Regions from separate parts of the Kaistia sp. UC242_56 genome, predicted to be linked through region 2. Evidence: predicted binding sites of a transcription regulator. Region 2 holds the regulator's gene; each other region holds the start of a gene.
What was found. Region 2 encodes LexA, which represses DNA repair genes until DNA is damaged. Its sites were predicted from a motif close to TGTTCNNNNTGTGTTCNG; they were not measured.
Positions count from the first base shown of each region.

Region 1 (5,450 bases), 610 kb from region 2:
GGGCGAGACGGCGCCCGGCGAGACCGCCGACCGGCGAAGCTCCATGCTCGCCGGCAGCGTCTTCTTCAGCGCTTCGGTCAGGCTCGAATAGGCCGTCGTGGAGACCGCCTCGCCGACAATGTCGTATTGCCGGCCGGTCAGGGAAACGGAGCCCTTGCTCAGCGAGGCGAGCTGTTCCAGCGCATATTTGAGGGCGCCGATCCAGTCCATCTTCGGGTCGCCATCGGCCACGCGCACATGATCGGTGACAGCCAGGTCCGGGAACAGCCGCGCCGCCGCGCCAAGGATCTCGTCATGGGCCTCCACGGACGGCACGTAGCCCGTCAGGACGATGCTGTCGCCGGTCCTGTCGGCGCGCCAGACATAGGGATCCACGCGCGCCGGCAGCAGGTCGATCGAGCCAATGCCGACCCCGATCGCACGCCGGCTGCGGCGCGCCTCGATTTCGGCCAGCGCCATTTCATAATCGGCGACGGTCTTGGCCTTGCCCTCGACCGAGAGCAGCGATCCATCGATCGATAGCGTGCCGGAGCTGAAACGTGCCAGCTGATAGGCCGCGAAGACGGCGGCGAAGGAGAAGCCTTCCGGCCCGCCCGAGGCAAGCTGGGTCGCGTCGACCATGGGAACGCCAGGCAGCGCCACGGCGAGCGCATCCGCGATCGCGCGCCGCACCGCCACCGAGGGCACATAACCGGTCTGCTCGATCGACTTGCCGTCATAGGTGACGGTCCAGGTGAAGGCCTTGCTGAGCGGCGGCAGGACGCGGACGTTTCGCAACTGGCCGCCGCCCGGAACGGTCGACGAGATCGCGCGCGCCGCGGAGGCGAAGCGCGATTCGTCGATGGCTGTTCCGTCGATGGTCAGGCTGGAACCGGTCAGCGCGACATGACCCTTCGCCAGTTCCGCGAGGCGCTTCAGAGCAAAGTCGGTCAGGACCAGGAAGCCCACGGGCTGGCCGCGCGAGAGCACCAGATTGTCCTCGATCTTGAGATCGGGCATTTCGCGGCTCGCGGCGGCCAGAACCGCCAGCTTTGCCTCTTCGGAAGGGACAAAGCCCAGGATCCGGACCTGATCGCCGTCGCGCGATGCCGACCAAGTATAGGACGGCTGGAGCGGGATGACGCCGCTTCCATCGATGACGCGGCCGACGCCCCAGACGCGCTCGGCGGATTCGACCGCGAGGCGCTGCGCCAGCAAGGTCGGCGACGTCCCCATCACGGTGACGGTACGGCCGCTGATCTTGGCCGAGGCCCAGGGCTGACCGTCGAGCGCGAGTTGATTGTCGACGCGGGTGCCGATGTCGGATTGAACCTCTCCCGCCTGGCTGATCAGGGCCCAGGCGGTGAGGATGGTGACCAGCACGAGGCCGGGAAGGAGGGAAAGGCGCAGGGCGCTCATGGCACCCCCGCGGCCGGAAACCGGCGCCCGTTTCCAAGGCGCAACCCAGACAACCAGCCCGACCAGGCCCGTTGAACCGAGCTGCTTTTCATGTCTTCTCCCTCCCCGCCGTCCAGGTGGCCCGTCTTGGGGACGAACCGGTCGACAGACGATTGCAGGAGGCAATCCTGACCGCATTCGCGGTCATCTCGCAAGCAATCCGGCGTCTTCATCCCCGGCAAGCTTGCCGGGGCGATCAGGGAGATAGCGTGTGTTGCGCGAATGTCAGCGCGGAGGCCCGCTACTGGACCGTTTGCGGATTCTTGCCGATCCAGTCGTCGGCCATCGCAAGGGCCGTACGGCGCTCCGTCTCGGTCGCGACCGAGAAGGCCTGTTCCTGCAGTTTCAGGATCCAGGGATCGCTGGGACCGGACCGATCCCGCGCGATGGTCAGGAACATCAGCCCGACGACCGGCTGGCGCTTCACGCCATCGCCTTCGAACAGCATGTGACCAAGCAGCGCCTGGGCGCCGACATTGCCCTTGTCGGCCGCCAACTTGGCCCAGCGAGCGGCCTGGCGCGGGTCGCGCTCGCCGCCCTCGCCCTCGTAATACATCCGCGCCAGATTGAGCTGCGCGTCCGAGTCGCCAAAATAGGATGCCGCATAGGAGAACATCTGGCGGGCGCGGCTGAAATCGGGCTGCACGGTGCTGTTGGGGATGCCGTCGCGATAATAGGAGCCGAGCGCGACGAAGGCATTGGAGACGAAGCGCGCGGAAGGCGCATCCGGGTTGTCGTCGGCATGGGCGTCGGCGATCTCGCTGAACAGCTCGAACGCCTTCATGTCGTCCTTGGTGAGGCCGTCGCCCTCGGCATACATGCGGCCCAGCTTCCACTGGGCGACGGCATGACCCTTGTCGGCTGCGAAGGTCAGCGCTTCGACCGCGGTGGTCTTGTCACCCTGCTTGTAGGCGTTGAAACCGAAACGGAACGCCTCGACCGGAGTCGCATTGCGGTCCAGGGTCCGAGCATCCAGCGCCCAGGCCTGACCCGACCACGCGCCAAGACCGGCAAGCACACTGATCCCAAAGAGGGCGACGCCGCCGAACGCGTTACAAATTCGCATTGCACGCCACACCATTCCTGACGCTCGCGCCCGCCGCCGACCGAATGGCCGCCAGGGTCGCCGGAGCGAAGTTACCGATTTGTGCCGCGAAGACGCGGCGAGTTGGATTTTCCCAAATATGGGACTGGTTTCGGGCGATTCCGAGGCCGTTGCAGCTGCGTTCTACTGTTCGCGCCATCACAGCTACGTGTACCCCTGAAGACCAATGAGAATTTGTACCGACAATACGCAAGGTTTGTCCTATCCGCCCCCGGATGAGGAGGACGGTCGTTCCACTTTATGGCTGAAAGGCGGCAATTGGGGCGACCAGCACCTACACGCGGCGAGTTGCGAATGCACTGTTGCTCGCCCGCAACATGGAATCGTGGCCCGGCCACCGGACTCGCTAAACGGGTGTCGGGACGCTCGCCGCGCCGACGCTGGGGCACAAAGGGCGCTGAATCGAACAAACAAGGAACACACTCGCGTCCTACCGCCGGGCGTGGCAAAATTCCGTCTTGATTCGCCGCCTCGACCAAGCCATTGCAACGGCCACACAGTTACGGATGACCATGGCAGAGACCGACGACCTTTTCGGATCCGGTGCGACCGCACGCGTGATCAAGCCCGAAACCGCCCTGCGCGAGGCACCCGCCGCCCCGCGGCGGTCGGCATCGCCGACGCCTAGCGCGGAGGCGAGCTATTCGGCAGCCGACATCGAAGTCCTCGAAGGGCTGGAGCCGGTGCGGCGCCGGCCCGGCATGTATATTGGCGGCACCGACGAAAAGGCCCTGCACCATCTCTTCGCCGAGGTGATCGACAACTCGATGGACGAGGCCGTCGCCGGCCATGCGACCTTCATCGATGTCGAGCTCTCCGCCGATGGCAGCGTCACCGTCACCGACAATGGGCGCGGCATTCCGGTCGACCCGCATCCGAAGTTCAAGGACAAGTCCGCGCTCGAAGTCATCATGACGACGCTGCATTCGGGCGGAAAGTTCGATTCGAAGGTCTACGAGACCTCCGGCGGCCTGCATGGCGTCGGCATCTCCGTCGTGAACGCGCTCTCCGAAATCCTCGAGGTCGAGGTCGCGCGCGGCAAGCGCCTGTATCGCCAGACCTTCTCGCGCGGCCACGCGACCTCGAAGCTCGAGGCGGTCGGCGAGGTTCACAACCGTCGCGGCACCAAGACCCGCTTCAAGCCGGACGAGCAGATCTTCGGCGTCGGCGCGCACTTCCGCCCCGAGCGCCTGTTCGCCATGACGCGGTCCAAGGCCTATCTGTTCGGCGGCGTCGAGATCCGCTGGACCTGCGCGCCGGAGCTGATCAAGCCCGACGCCGCGACGCCCACGACTGCGGTGTTCCATTTTCCGGCCGGTCTCAAGGACTTCCTGGCGGCCGAGCTCGGCAATGAGAAGATGGTCACCAGCCAGATTTTCGCCGGCCGCACCGACAAGGCCAGCGGCCATGGCGCGGCGGAATGGGCGATCGCCTGGTATCCGGGCGATGGCTTCGTCCGCTCCTACTGCAACACCATTCCGACGGCCGAGGGCGGCACGCATGAACAGGGCCTGCGCATGGCCCTGCTCCGCGGCCTCAAATCCTATGCTGAGCTATCCGGCAACAAGCGCGCCTCCGCCATCACCGCCGAGGACGTGATGACGTCCTGCGCGGCGATGCTGTCGGTCTTCGTGCGCGAGCCGGAATTCGTCGGCCAGACCAAGGACAAGCTTTCGACCGCCGAGGCGACCCGCATCGTCGAGAAGGCGATCGGCGACCCGTTCGACCATTGGCTGACCGCAGCCCCACAGGAAGCCTCGCGCCTGCTCGACTGGGTGATCGAGCGCGCCGAGGAGCGCCTGCGCCGCCGCCAGGAAAAGGAAGTCAACCGCAAGTCGGCAGTGCGCAAGCTTCGTCTGCCGGGCAAGCTGGCCGATTGCAGCCAGACGGCCGCCCAGGGCAGCGAGATCTTCATCGTCGAGGGCGACTCGGCAGGCGGCTCCGCCAAGCAGGCGCGCAACCGCGCCAGCCAGGCGGTCCTGCCGCTGCGCGGCAAGATCCTCAACGTCGCCAATGCCGGCCGCGAGAAGCTGGCGCAGAACCAGCAGCTCACCGACCTGATGCAGGCGCTGGGCGTCGGCGCGCGGAACCATTATCGCGACGATGACCTTCGCTACGACAAGGTCATCATCATGACCGACGCCGACGTCGACGGCGCCCATATCGCCTCGCTGCTGATCACCTTCTTCTATCGCGAGATGCCGGAGATGATCGACAAGGGCCATCTCTACCTCGCCGTGCCGCCGCTCTACCGCATCAGCCAGGGCGGCAAGACGCTCTACGCGCGCGACGACAAGCACAAGGAAGAGCTGCTCGGCACCGAGTTCAAGGGCAAGGGCAAGGTCGAAATCGGCCGGTTCAAGGGCCTTGGCGAGATGCTGCCGGGCCAGCTCAAGGAGACGACCATGGAGCCCTCTAAGCGCACCCTGCTTCGGGTCGGCATCACGGACGGCGACATTTCCGTTACCCAGGATGTCGTCGAGCAATTGATGGGCAACCGGCCGGAAGAACGCTTCCGCTTCATCCAGGAGCGGGCCGTGTTCGTGAAGGAACTTGATATCTGAGCGGACGACCGCCCAGAATTCCAGTCGGCCCATAGAAGCGGTCGACGCCACGCGGCTTCGCCCCTAGCGGCGCCGCGCTCCACGGAGGTTCACCGATGATCGTTCGCACGCTTCTCGCCGCCTGCATCCTCACCGCGGCCGCCGCCGCTCCGCTCCGCGCCGACCCGATCGCGGACGGCATCGCCGCCCTGCCGCCCTCGATCCAGGACGTCCGCACCGTCGGCGCCTGGGAGAAGGACGGCCACAAGGGCACCTATCGCATCGTCATCGACCGCAGCGGCGCGGGACCGACGGCGCGCCTCTTCGTCCAGTGGCTGGAGCGCGGCGCCGACGGCGCGATAACG
Region 1 is NZ_JBIOAN010000002.1:2,860,556-2,866,005, forward strand. Features, by position in the region: gene ACHMWQ_RS16165 (OmpA family protein) at 1-1,398, opposite strand, end outside; gene ACHMWQ_RS16170 (tetratricopeptide repeat protein) at 1,679-2,503, opposite strand; gene parE (DNA topoisomerase IV subunit B) at 3,055-5,106, shown strand; gene ACHMWQ_RS16180 (hypothetical protein) at 5,202-5,450, shown strand, end outside.
Region 1: parE (DNA topoisomerase IV subunit B) is a predicted target of LexA. The motif match lies at 2,945-2,962, and genes of this name have one in related genera.

Region 2 (5,450 bases):
GACCGAAGGGCGATCTCGATGCGCAATGTCGCGCTGGCGGGGCTGGTCGTGCTGGCAATCACGCCGGAAAGCATCCTCTCGGCCAGCTTCCAGATGTCGTTTGCCGCCACGATCGCCCTCGTCGCCGGCTTCGAGATGCTGGCCGACCGCCGGCGCAACAACCCAGCGCCGCGTCTCGGCGCCCGCAGCGGCGCGGCCGGCTTGCCGAGGCGCGCTTTCCTGTTCGTCGCCGGCATGGCGCTGACCTCGCTGCTCGGCGGCCTCGGCACGACGCCCTTCGCGCTTTATCACTTCCAGCGCATGGCGCCGCTGTCGATCCTGGCCAATGTCGCGGCGATGCCGCTCACCGACTTCCTCATCATGCCCTTCGCGCTGCTCTCGGTGCTCGCCATGCCGTTCGGAATGGAGGCGCTGCCCTTCGCGGTCGTGCACTGGGGCATTGACGGCATGCTCGGCGTGTCGGCGACGGTCGCCCGATGGTCGGGTCAATCCGGCGGCGCGGCCATGCCGGGCGTCGCGGCCCTGCTGCTGTTCGTCGGTGGTTTCGTCTGGCTGGCGCTCTGGCGCGAGCGCTGGCGGCTGCTCGGCGTCGTGCCAATGCTGGCGGGAATCGCACTGGCCCTGTTCCCCGTGCGACCGGAGCTGCTGGTCAGCGCGGATGGCAGGCAGATGGCGATCCGGGGCGGGGACGGCCTCTATCGCATCGTCGCGCGCAAGCCGGACCGCTTCGTCAGCGATATCTGGCTTCGATCCGATGGCGACGAGCGGGACGCGAAGGCGGCGTTGCAGGCGGGTGGCTGCGACGCCGCCGGCTGCGTCGGCCAAATGCCGGATGGGAGCTGGGTGGCGCTGGCGCTCGACCGCGCGGCGTTCGAGGAGGATTGCCGCCGCGCCACGCTGGTGGTGACGCCGCTGGCGGCGCCCCAAACCTGCCTCCGCCATACCGCCGTGATCGATCGCGGCACGCTGGAGCGCTCGGGCTCGCTGGCCATGTGGCCGCGCGGGGCTGTGGCGTCATCGGCGGGCGGTTCGGACGGGCCGGTATCCGTAATGGCGGGAACCGCAGGGCCGGAGCCACCCTCGGCGCAATCGGAGACGGCTGTTGCCGAGGCCAGTTCCTTCATGGAGCCGCGCCGAGCGCGTGCTTCATCAGAGGGGAGTGGCGACGGGCAGGCATCCGAAACGGCGGGAAGGGCGGGACCGAAGTCAACCGAGGCGCAACCGGAGACGGTTGTTGCCGGAGCCAGTTCCTTCATGAAGCCGCGCGGGGCGGGTGCTTCATCGGAGGGGAGTGGCGACGGGCAGGCATCCGAAACGGCGGGAAGGGCAGGGCTGGAGCCGCGCGACGCGCGACACGAGCCGGTTGTTGCCGATGCCGGCCTCCCCATGGAGCCGTCGCGCTACGATCTCGTCGAGCGCAATGCCGAGGACGAGGACGTGCTGCCGCCGGAGCCCTCGGCCACAGCTGAGTCACAGACTGCGCCGCCCGATCCATGGCTCGGCCGGCGCTTCGAGATTCGCACCGCCTATGCGCCGGTGCGAAGGCCCTGGATGCCGCCCTATGAGGACGACCCGGCCGATCAGTAGGTCCGCAGCAGCCCGACCAACTTGCCCTGAATGCGGACGCGATCCGGCCCGAAGATCCGCGTCTCATAGGCGGGGTTCGCCGCTTCGAGCGCGATCGAGGCGCCCTTGCGCCGCAGCCGCTTCAGCGTCGCCTCTTCCTCGTCGACCAGCGCCACGACGATGTCGCCGGATTCCGCATTGTCGCTCTTGCGGATCAGCACCGTGTCGCCGTCGAGGATGCCGGCCTCGATCATCGAATCGCCGCGTACTTCGAGCGCGAAATGCTCGCCGCCGCGCAGCATTTCCGGCGGCACGGTGATGGAATGGCTCTGGGTCTGGATGGCCGAGATCGGCACGCCGGCGGCGATACGGCCCATGACGGGGATGATCACCGGCTCGGCGACGTCGTGCATGTCGTCGACCGGGCGGACCTTGCCGAGGCTGCCTTCGATCACGCTGGGCGAGAAGGCCTGCTTCTTCGGACGCGCCATGGCCGGCGTCATCGTCTCCGGCAGGCGGACCACTTCCAGCGCGCGGGCCCGGTTGGGCAGGCGGCGGATGAAGCCGCGTTCCTCGAGCGCCTTGATCAGCCGGTGGATGCCCGATTTCGAGCGGAGATCCAGCGCATCCTTCATCTCGTCGAAAGAGGGGGGAACGCCCGCTTCCTTGAGCCGCTCCTGGATGAACATGAGGAGTTCATACTGCTTCCGGGTGAGCATGTTGATCTCGCGCTGCGGGCATTGCCAAGGGAGTGTCGCCGTACCCCGGACGACGGAGCCGGGCGGGATGGCGGACACGGGAATCATTTAGGTACAAAACGCGAACAGAATAGCTGTTCCCGATGCGTTCCGCAAGACCGGCGCTGGGTTGGGCTCCCGGGCGGGCCGCGTGCGCCGGCGCGAACGGGCGACGTCCGGCGCGTCAGAGGCTGCGGGTCGGCAGCCAGATCGGCAAAGGGTGAACGCGGACAAGCGTGCGCCGTCTTCGCTCGGTGCGAAACGCCTTCTCGCGCCGGCAGCGTTTGGGCGCAAGTCTCCAGATTCTGGATGCCGTAGAGGAAGGTTGTCGCGAAGGGATCGCGCCTGAACCGGCGGCAGCCGGTGATTTTGCGGCGGGCACCGAGATCTCGCACAGCAGTGCGAAATTTATTTTTTCTTGGCGATCGTATCCGGCGCGGCTGCGCTATGGTTCGGACAGGTGATCTTTTCTTGGCAGAGAAAGCCAAGAGCATGACAAAGGATGATCGATCAAGAATAAGGCGATCTCATCGCCAATTTATGGCAATGTATTGTCGGATTTGACACAATTGCACTGTGTCCCTATGGTCTCGATCATCAACTGACACGAGGTTCTATCCGATGATATTCAAATCCGGTGGCATTGCCGCCGCGATCGCCGTTGCGTTTTTGTCCGCCACGAGCCATTCCGCGCTTGCCCAGGGATCCGATCCGCAAGCCACTGACGCCGCCAGCTGCGGCACCGACCGAACCATCGATATCGCCGAGATGACCTGGCCCTCCGCGGCCGCCTTGGCGCATATCCATGCCATCATTCTCGAGAAGGGTTTCGGCTGCAACGTCGAGATCGTCACCGGCGACACCGTTCCGACATCGTCCTCGATGTTGACGCGCGGCAGCCCGGCGGTGGCGCCCGAACTCTGGACCAGCACGATCCAGGAGCCCTGGGCGAAGGGCCTGGCCGACGGCAAGGTCGTCGAGCAGACCAACGCCATCACCGACGGCACCGTCGAGGGCTGGTTCATCCCGCGCTATGTCCAGACGGCGCATCCCGACATCAAGACCGTCCAGGACGTGATCGGCCATCCCGAGCTGTTCCAGGATCCCGAGGACAGCAGCAAGGGGCGGCTCTATTCCTGCCCGCCGGGCTGGGCCTGCGAAATTTCCACCGGCGCTCTGTTCGAGGCGCTGGGCATGAAGGACAAGGGCTGGAACCTGTTCTCGCCCGGCTCCGGCGGCGCGCTGGACGCCTCGATCGCCCGCGCCTTCACCCGCGAAGAGCCGATCCTGTTCTACTATTGGGGCCCGACGGCCATCCTCGGCAAGTATGACGCCGTGCAGCTGGATCTGGGTCCCACCAAGCCGGACGTCTATGCCTGCAACACCAGCCGCGATTGCACCGACAAGCCGGGCGTGACCGCCTATCCGTCCTCGCCGGCCGTTGTCGGCGCGGCGAAGTGGATCGAGAGCGATGCGCCGAACGTCGCCGGCTATCTCGCCAAGGTCGGCCTGACCAACGCCGAGATCAGCGAGATCCTCGTCTATGGCGATGAGAACAAGGCGGACGCCGCGGCGACCGCGCTCAACTTCCTGAAGACCAAGGAAGACCGCTGGATGAGCTGGGTCGCGCCGGAAGTGGCCGCCAAGGTCAAGGCCAGCCTCAACTGACATCGCCGACAGGCAAACGGACGGCCGGGTGGTTTCCCGGCCGTTTCCGTTTTGCCGCTGCCCTGCGCCCTGGCCATCAAGGCCGGGCAGGGCGGGCGCCTTCGCGCGCCCATAGCGAATTTGCCCCGCCCTGGCGGGATGAAGAAAGAGACAGATCTTGTTTCCTCAACTGATTGATACGCGGCCCTGGCGCCGCGCGGTCGATGACGGCCTGAACTGGGTCGTCCGCCATTGGGGCGGCACCTTCGAGGCGGCCGCCTATCCGCTCCTCATGCTGCTCAAGGCGATCGAGAACCTGCTGATCGCGACGCCGTGGTGGCTGATCATCGCGGTGCTGACCGGTATCGCCTGGCTCGCCACGCGGCGCTGGCCGCTGCCGGCCGTGGTGCTGGGCGCGCTTCTGTTCCTCGGCGTGATGGATCTCTGGAAAGATGCCATGACGACCATGGCGCTGATGATCACGGCGACGCTCGCCGCCATCCTCGTCTCGATCCCCGTCGGCGTCTGGATGTCGCGCTCGCTGCGCACCCGGCAGGCGGTTGCGCCGGTCCTGGACCTGATGCAGACGCTGCCGAGCTTCGTCTACCTGATCCCGACGGTGATGATCTTCGGCCCCGGCAAGATCCCGGCGCTGATCGCCACCATCGTCTATGCCGCGCCGCCGCTGGTGCGGCTGACCGATCTCGGCCTGCGTTCGGTCGATCCGGCCGTGATGGAGGCCAGCCGCGCCTTCGGCACCAATCCGCGCCAGCGCCTGCTTGGCGTGCAGATCCCGCTCGCGCTGCCCACCATCCTCGCCGGCATCAACCAGACGACCATGATGGCGCTCTCCATGGTGGTGATCGCCTCGATGATCGGCGCCGGCGGCCTCGGCTACCAGGTGCTGCAGGGCATCGGCCGGCTCGAAGTCAGCCGCGGCCTGTTCGCCGGTCTCGGCATCGTGGCGCTCGCCATCATCTTCGACCGCATCACCCAGGCGTTCGGCCGCCAGTTGCAGGCCCGCATCGGCATGCAGGAGGCGCGCTAATGTCCGACCTATCCGTGAAGACCGATCTCGCCATCGCCATGCGCGGGGTCACCAAGATCTTCGGTCCCGACCCGGAGGGCGCGCTGGCGCTGCTTCGGGCGGGGAAGTCGAAGGCCGAGGTGCAGGCCGAGACCAACCATGTCGTCGGTCTCGACAATGTCTCGCTCGATATCGCCAGCGGCCAGATATTCGTCGTCATGGGGCTTTCCGGCTCCGGCAAGTCGACGCTCATCCGCCACGTCAACCGGCTGATCGAGCCGACGGCGGGCGAGATCCTCGTGCACGGCACCGACGTGCTGAAGATGAGCCTCGACGAACTGCGCACCTATCGCCGCACCAAGGTGGCGATGGTGTTCCAGAAGTTCGGCTTGATGCCGCACCGCTCGGTCATCGACAATGTCGCCTATGGCCTGGAGGTCCGCGGCGTCGGTCGCAAGGAGCGGCTGGAGACA
Region 2 is NZ_JBIOAN010000002.1:2,251,641-2,257,090, forward strand. Features, by position in the region: gene ACHMWQ_RS13310 (ComEC/Rec2 family competence protein) at 1-1,587, shown strand, start outside; gene lexA (transcriptional repressor LexA) at 1,581-2,285, opposite strand; gene ACHMWQ_RS13320 (glycine betaine ABC transporter substrate-binding protein) at 2,925-3,971, shown strand; gene ACHMWQ_RS13325 (proline/glycine betaine ABC transporter permease) at 4,129-4,998, shown strand; gene ACHMWQ_RS13330 (glycine betaine/L-proline ABC transporter ATP-binding protein) at 4,998-5,450, shown strand, end outside.

Region 3 (5,450 bases), 1.3 Mb from region 2:
GCCGGGTGTAGAAGCACGGTGGAACTGAACTGCTATCTTCTCGATGATCAGAGCCGGCTTGAGATCAGGCCGGCTCCTTCGCGCCGTGACTGGATGGATGCAGCAGCGCAGCGCGCGCCCTATCGCTGCATTCCTCTGGTCATAGCGAACGGCTTCGGTTGGGAACTGCTCTCACCCGCCGGCTTCACCGCGATCTGGAATGGCGGGCCGGGAGTCGACGGTGTCGTTGTGCTCGAGGATCCAGACACCGTAGCGCCGGCGCGAAGCCATTTTGGCAGCGGCATCCTGACATTTCATGTGCCAGCACTGTTCCGGACTGATCCCGGCACAGATCTGGTGGTGCAGGGGCCGATCAACCAGCCGAAGGACGCGATCGCGCCGCTGACGGGAATCGTGGAAAGTGATTGGGGCCCCTTCGGCTTCACCATGAACTGGAAGTTCACGCGGGCCAAGACAGCTATCCGTTTCCGGAAGGGCGAGCCGTTCTGCCACATCTTCCCGGTCCGCCGCGGGGCACTGGAGGCCATCGAGCCCAAGATGCAGCCGATATCGACCAGTCCCGGGCTCGCTGCCGAATATGCGGAGTGGCATGCCAGCCGTCAGCAGTTCAATGCTGACCTGAAGCAGCCGGGATCGTTAGCACGTGAGCAGAAGTGGCAGAAGCACTATCTCCGCGGGGTCACACCGCAAGGTGAGCGCGCGCCAGACTCGCACCGTGTCAAGTCTGGCCTGAAGCCCTTCGTTGCCGTAACGCCCGTGGATAGCGCATCCGGCGAATAGAAAGCCGGGTCTCTATAGATTTCGAAAGCGCCTTCAGCCCTTGCTCACGAAGCTGTCGACGACCTTCTTGGCGCCGGTCTTCTCGAAATCGACGGTCAGCTTGTTGCCTTCGATCTCGATGATCGCGCCATAGCCGAACTTCTGATGGAAGACGCGTTCGCCGAGCGCGTATTTCGAGTTCGTGCCGCTCGATTTCGCCACCAGTTCGCCCTCGATCTGGCGCGGGGCGGAACGGGCATGCGCCTGGGCGGAGCCCTTGTTCGCCTGGGCGCGCTGCCAGCCGGGCGTCGAATAGGTGTTGCTGAACGAGTCGGCGCGGTCGAAGCGGCTGGCGCCATAATTGCCGACGCCGCCGACATTGTAGCCGCCATAGCTCGACGTCTGCTCGATCACCTCGACATGCTTCTCCGGCAATTCGTCGAGGAAGCGCGACGGCACGTTGGACTGCCAGAGGCCATGGATGCGGCGGTTCGAGGAGAACCAGATCATCGCCCGCTGCTTGGCTCGGGTGATGCCGACATAGGCGAGGCGGCGTTCTTCCTCGAGGCCGGCGCGACCGCTCTCGTCCAGCGCGCGCTGGTGCGGGAACAGGCCTTCCTCCCAGCCGGGAAGGAACACGGTCTCGAATTCCAGCCCCTTGGCGGAATGCAGCGTCATGATCGAGACGGCATCCTGGTTCTCGGCGCGGTCGGTGTCGGTGACGAGGGCGATGTGCTCGAGGAAGCCGGGGAGGGATTCGAACTCCTCCATCGAGCGGATCAGTTCCTTCAGGTTTTCCAGACGCCCCGGCGCATCGGCCGAGCGGTCCTGCTGCCACATCTCGGTGTAGCCGCTCTCCTCCAGGATCATCTCCGCCAACTCGCCATGCTTCATGGCGGCGAGCTTCGAGCGCCAGAGCTCGAACGAGGCCAGCAGTTCGCGCAATGCGCCGCGCGTCTTCGGCTTGATCTCCTCGGTGTGCACCAGTTCATCGGCCGCCTGGATGATCGGGATCTGGCGGGCGCGGGCATGGTCGTAGAGCAGGCGCACGGTGGTGTCGCCGATGCCGCGCTTCGGCACGTTGACGATGCGCTCGAAGGCGAGGTCGTCGGACGGCTGTACGACGACGCGGAAATAGGCGAGGGCGTCGCGGATTTCCTGCCGCTCATAGAAGCGCGGGCCGCCGATGACGCGATAATTGAGGCCGAGCGTGACGAAGCGGTCTTCGAAGGAGCGCATCTGGAACGAGGCGCGGACCAGGATCGCCATGTCGTTGAGCTTGTGACCCTGCCGCTGCAGCGCCTCGATCTCTTCCCCGACGGCGCGGGCTTCCTCTTCCGAATCCCAGGACGAGGCGACGCGGACGCGGGCGGCGTCCGGATCGACGGCATCGGTGAACAGCGTCTTGCCGAGCCGGCCTTCATTGTGGGTGATCAGATGCGAGGCGGCCCCGAGGATGTGCGAGGTCGAGCGGTAATTGCGCTCGAGCTTGATCACGACGGCGCCGGGAAAATCCTTCTCGAAGCGCAGGATGTTGTCGACCTCGGCGCCGCGCCAGCCATAGATCGACTGGTCGTCGTCGCCGACGCAGCAGATATTCTTGCGGCCCTGCGCCAGCAGGCGCAGCCAGAGATATTGCGCGACGTTGGTGTCCTGATACTCGTCGACCAGCATGTAGTGGAAGCGCTGGTGATAATCCTTGAGCACGTCGGGGTGCTCGCGGAACAGGCGCAGGTTTTCCAGCAGCAGATCGCCGAAATCGCAGGCGTTCAGCATCTTCAGCCGGTCCTGATAGGCCTGGTAGAGCTTGATGCCCCGGCCATCGGCGAACGAGCCGCCATCGCCGGGCGGCACGTCCTTCGGCGAAAGGCCGCGGTTCTTCCAGCTGTCGATCAGGTTTGCGAGCTGGCGCGCCGGCCAGCGCTTCTCGTCGATGCCCTCGGCCTGGATCACCTGCTTCATCAGGCGGATCTGGTCGTCGGTGTCGAGAATGGTGAAATCCGAACGCAGCCCGACCAGCTCGGCATGGCGGCGCAGGATCTTGACGCCGATGGCGTGGAAGGTGCCGAGCCAGTTCATGCCCTCGACCGAGGGGCCGATCAGTTCGCCGATGCGGTGGCGCATCTCGCGCGCCGCCTTGTTGGTGAAGGTCACGGCCAGGATCTGGCTCGGGAATGCCTTCTGGGTAGCGAGCAGATGTGCGATGCGGGTCGTGAGCACGCGCGTCTTGCCCGTGCCGGCGCCGGCGAGCACCAGCACCGGTCCCTCCGTCGTCTCGACAGCCAGGCGCTGCTCGGGATTGAGGCGTGCGAGATAGTCGGGCGGGGCCGCCTTGCCAAGCGCACGCGCAGCAATGCCGCCGGGACGCGGGACGGGCGCGGAACTGTCGAAGGGAGCGGTCATAGGCGGGGCGGTCGATTCGAAGAACTGTACATGAGAACAAATATGGACCGTGGCAGCCGTCCATTCCAGCTTTCGTACAGAAGGAGAACGCGCCTGTCCAAGCGCGAGGCCGCCTTTTTCCGCTCCGGCGCGGTTTGCGGGGGCGGCATGGGCGCGCTACCTATGGGCAAGAGAAACAGGAGTGCGACCCATGCAAGCGGCCATTTACGAGCGTTTCGGCGATCCGACCGAGGTTCTGGTGACCGGCGAGCGGCCGACGCCGGAGCCCGGCCCCGGCGAGATCCGCGTCCGCATGACGCTGTCGCCCATTCATAACCACGATCTTTGGACCATTCGCGGCACCTATGGCTACAAGCCGGTCCTGCCGGCGATCGGCGGCAGCGAGGCGGTCGGCGTCGTCGAGGCGCAAGGCGCGGACGTAACGGTGCCGGCCATCGGCCAGCGCGTCGTAGTTGCCGGTGTGCTGGGTGCCTGGGCCGAAAGTTTCGTGGCCAAGGCCGCCTCGGCGGTGCCGCTGCCGGACGCGATCGATGACGACACGGGCTGCCAGCTGATCGCCATGCCGCTCAGTTCGCTGATGCTGCTGGAAGACCTGCAGATCGGCAGTGGCCAGTGGATGATCCAGAACGCGGCCAATGGCGCGGTCGGCAAGATCGTCGCCATGCTGGCCAAGGCGCGCGGGATCAAGGTCGTGGGCCTGGTCCGGCGCGACGACGGCATTACCGAGCTGGCGGCGCTCGGCGTCGACAACGTCGTCTCCACGGAAAGCGCCGGCTGGGAGGATCGTGTTCGGGCGCTGGTCGGCAGCGGGTCGATCCTGCGGGCGGTCGATTCCGTCGGCGGCGAGGAGGGCGGCCGGCTCACCAGCCTCCTGGCCGAGGGCGGAATGCTGATGTCCTTCGGCGCGATGTCGAACAAACCGCTGGTGATCAGCTCCGGCGACCTCATCTTCCGGCAGGTGTCCGTGAAGGGGTTCTGGGGGGCGCGGCGCATGCAGTCGACCGACAAGGTCGAAATGGGGCGCCTGATCGGCGAACTGGTCCGGCTGGCGGCCTCCGGCGAGCTCCGATTGACCGTCGACGAAAGATTCGCCCTCACGGAGGCGGCCGCGGCCGCCGCTGCCAGCGATCGGCCCGGCCGGTCGGGCAAGATCGCCATCCGGGGTTCGGTGTGACGAACCGGCTGGTAGGCTATTCCGAGCCGGGCCACTGCGCCGTGTGAAACCGTCGATTTCGGCGCAGGGCAGGGCGCGAAAGCGGCAGGAAGTCTTTGGCGTGGCAGCATGGTTTTGCTAGGTTGCGCGCACCATGGCGAGCGAGCCATGAAATCGTTCGGGAGGCTTTTCAGTATGGTAGTTTCGGCGCTGCGCCATGATGATGCGCGTGACGAAGTGGCGCTCGCCACGGCGCTCAATCTTCTGCAGGAGCGCTTCGGCTCGCGCTTTACGCGCGGGCTCGAGGTCCGGCGCCAGCATGCCAATACGACCACCTGGCTCCCGAACGAGCCGGCCGATGCCGTGGTGTTCGCCACGTCGACGGAAGAAGTCTCCGAGATCGTGAAGATCTGCGCCGCGCACCGCGTGCCGATCATTCCCTTTGGCACCGGTACCTCGCTGGAAGGCCATGTCAACGCACCGTTCGGCGGCGTGTCGATCGACCTGTCGCAGATGAACAAGATCGTCGCGGTGCATGCCGAGGATCTCGACTGCACGGTCGAGGCGGGCGTCACCCGCATCCAGCTCAACAATTACATCCGCGACCAGGGCCTGTTCTTCCCGATCGATCCCGGCGCCGACGCCAGCCTTGGCGGCATGGCGGCGACGCGCGCTTCCGGCACCAATGCCGTCCGCTACGGCACGATGCGCGAGAACGTCGTCCGCCTGACGGCCGTCATGGCAGATGGCTCGATCGTCCGCACCGGCAGCCGCGCCAAGAAGAGCTCGGCCGGCTATGACCTGACCCGACTGCTGGTCGGCTCGGAAGGGACGCTTGGCATCATCACCGAGGTGACGGTGCGCCTGCATGGCCTGCCGGAATCGGTCGCTGCCGGCGTCTGCTCTTTCCCGACCGTGGAGGACGCCTGCAATGCGGCCATCCTGACCATCCAGAGTGGCATCCCCATCGCCCGCGTCGAGCTCGGCGACGCCATGATGATCCGCGCCACCAACGAGTTCGCCAAGCTCGGCCTGCCCGAGACGCCGCATCTGTTCCTCGAGTTCCACGGCTCGCCGGCCTCGGTGCTGGAACAGTCGGAGCAGTTCGCCGCGATCGCGCAGGAATTCAACGGCG
Region 3 is NZ_JBIOAN010000002.1:3,585,922-3,591,371, reverse strand. Features, by position in the region: gene ACHMWQ_RS19730 (DUF6065 family protein) at 19-780, shown strand; gene ACHMWQ_RS19725 (UvrD-helicase domain-containing protein) at 814-3,162, opposite strand; gene ACHMWQ_RS19720 (zinc-binding dehydrogenase) at 3,353-4,336, shown strand; gene ACHMWQ_RS19715 (FAD-binding oxidoreductase) at 4,511-5,450, shown strand, end outside.
Region 3: ACHMWQ_RS19725 (UvrD-helicase domain-containing protein) is a predicted target of LexA. The motif match lies at 3,195-3,212, and genes of this name have one in related genera.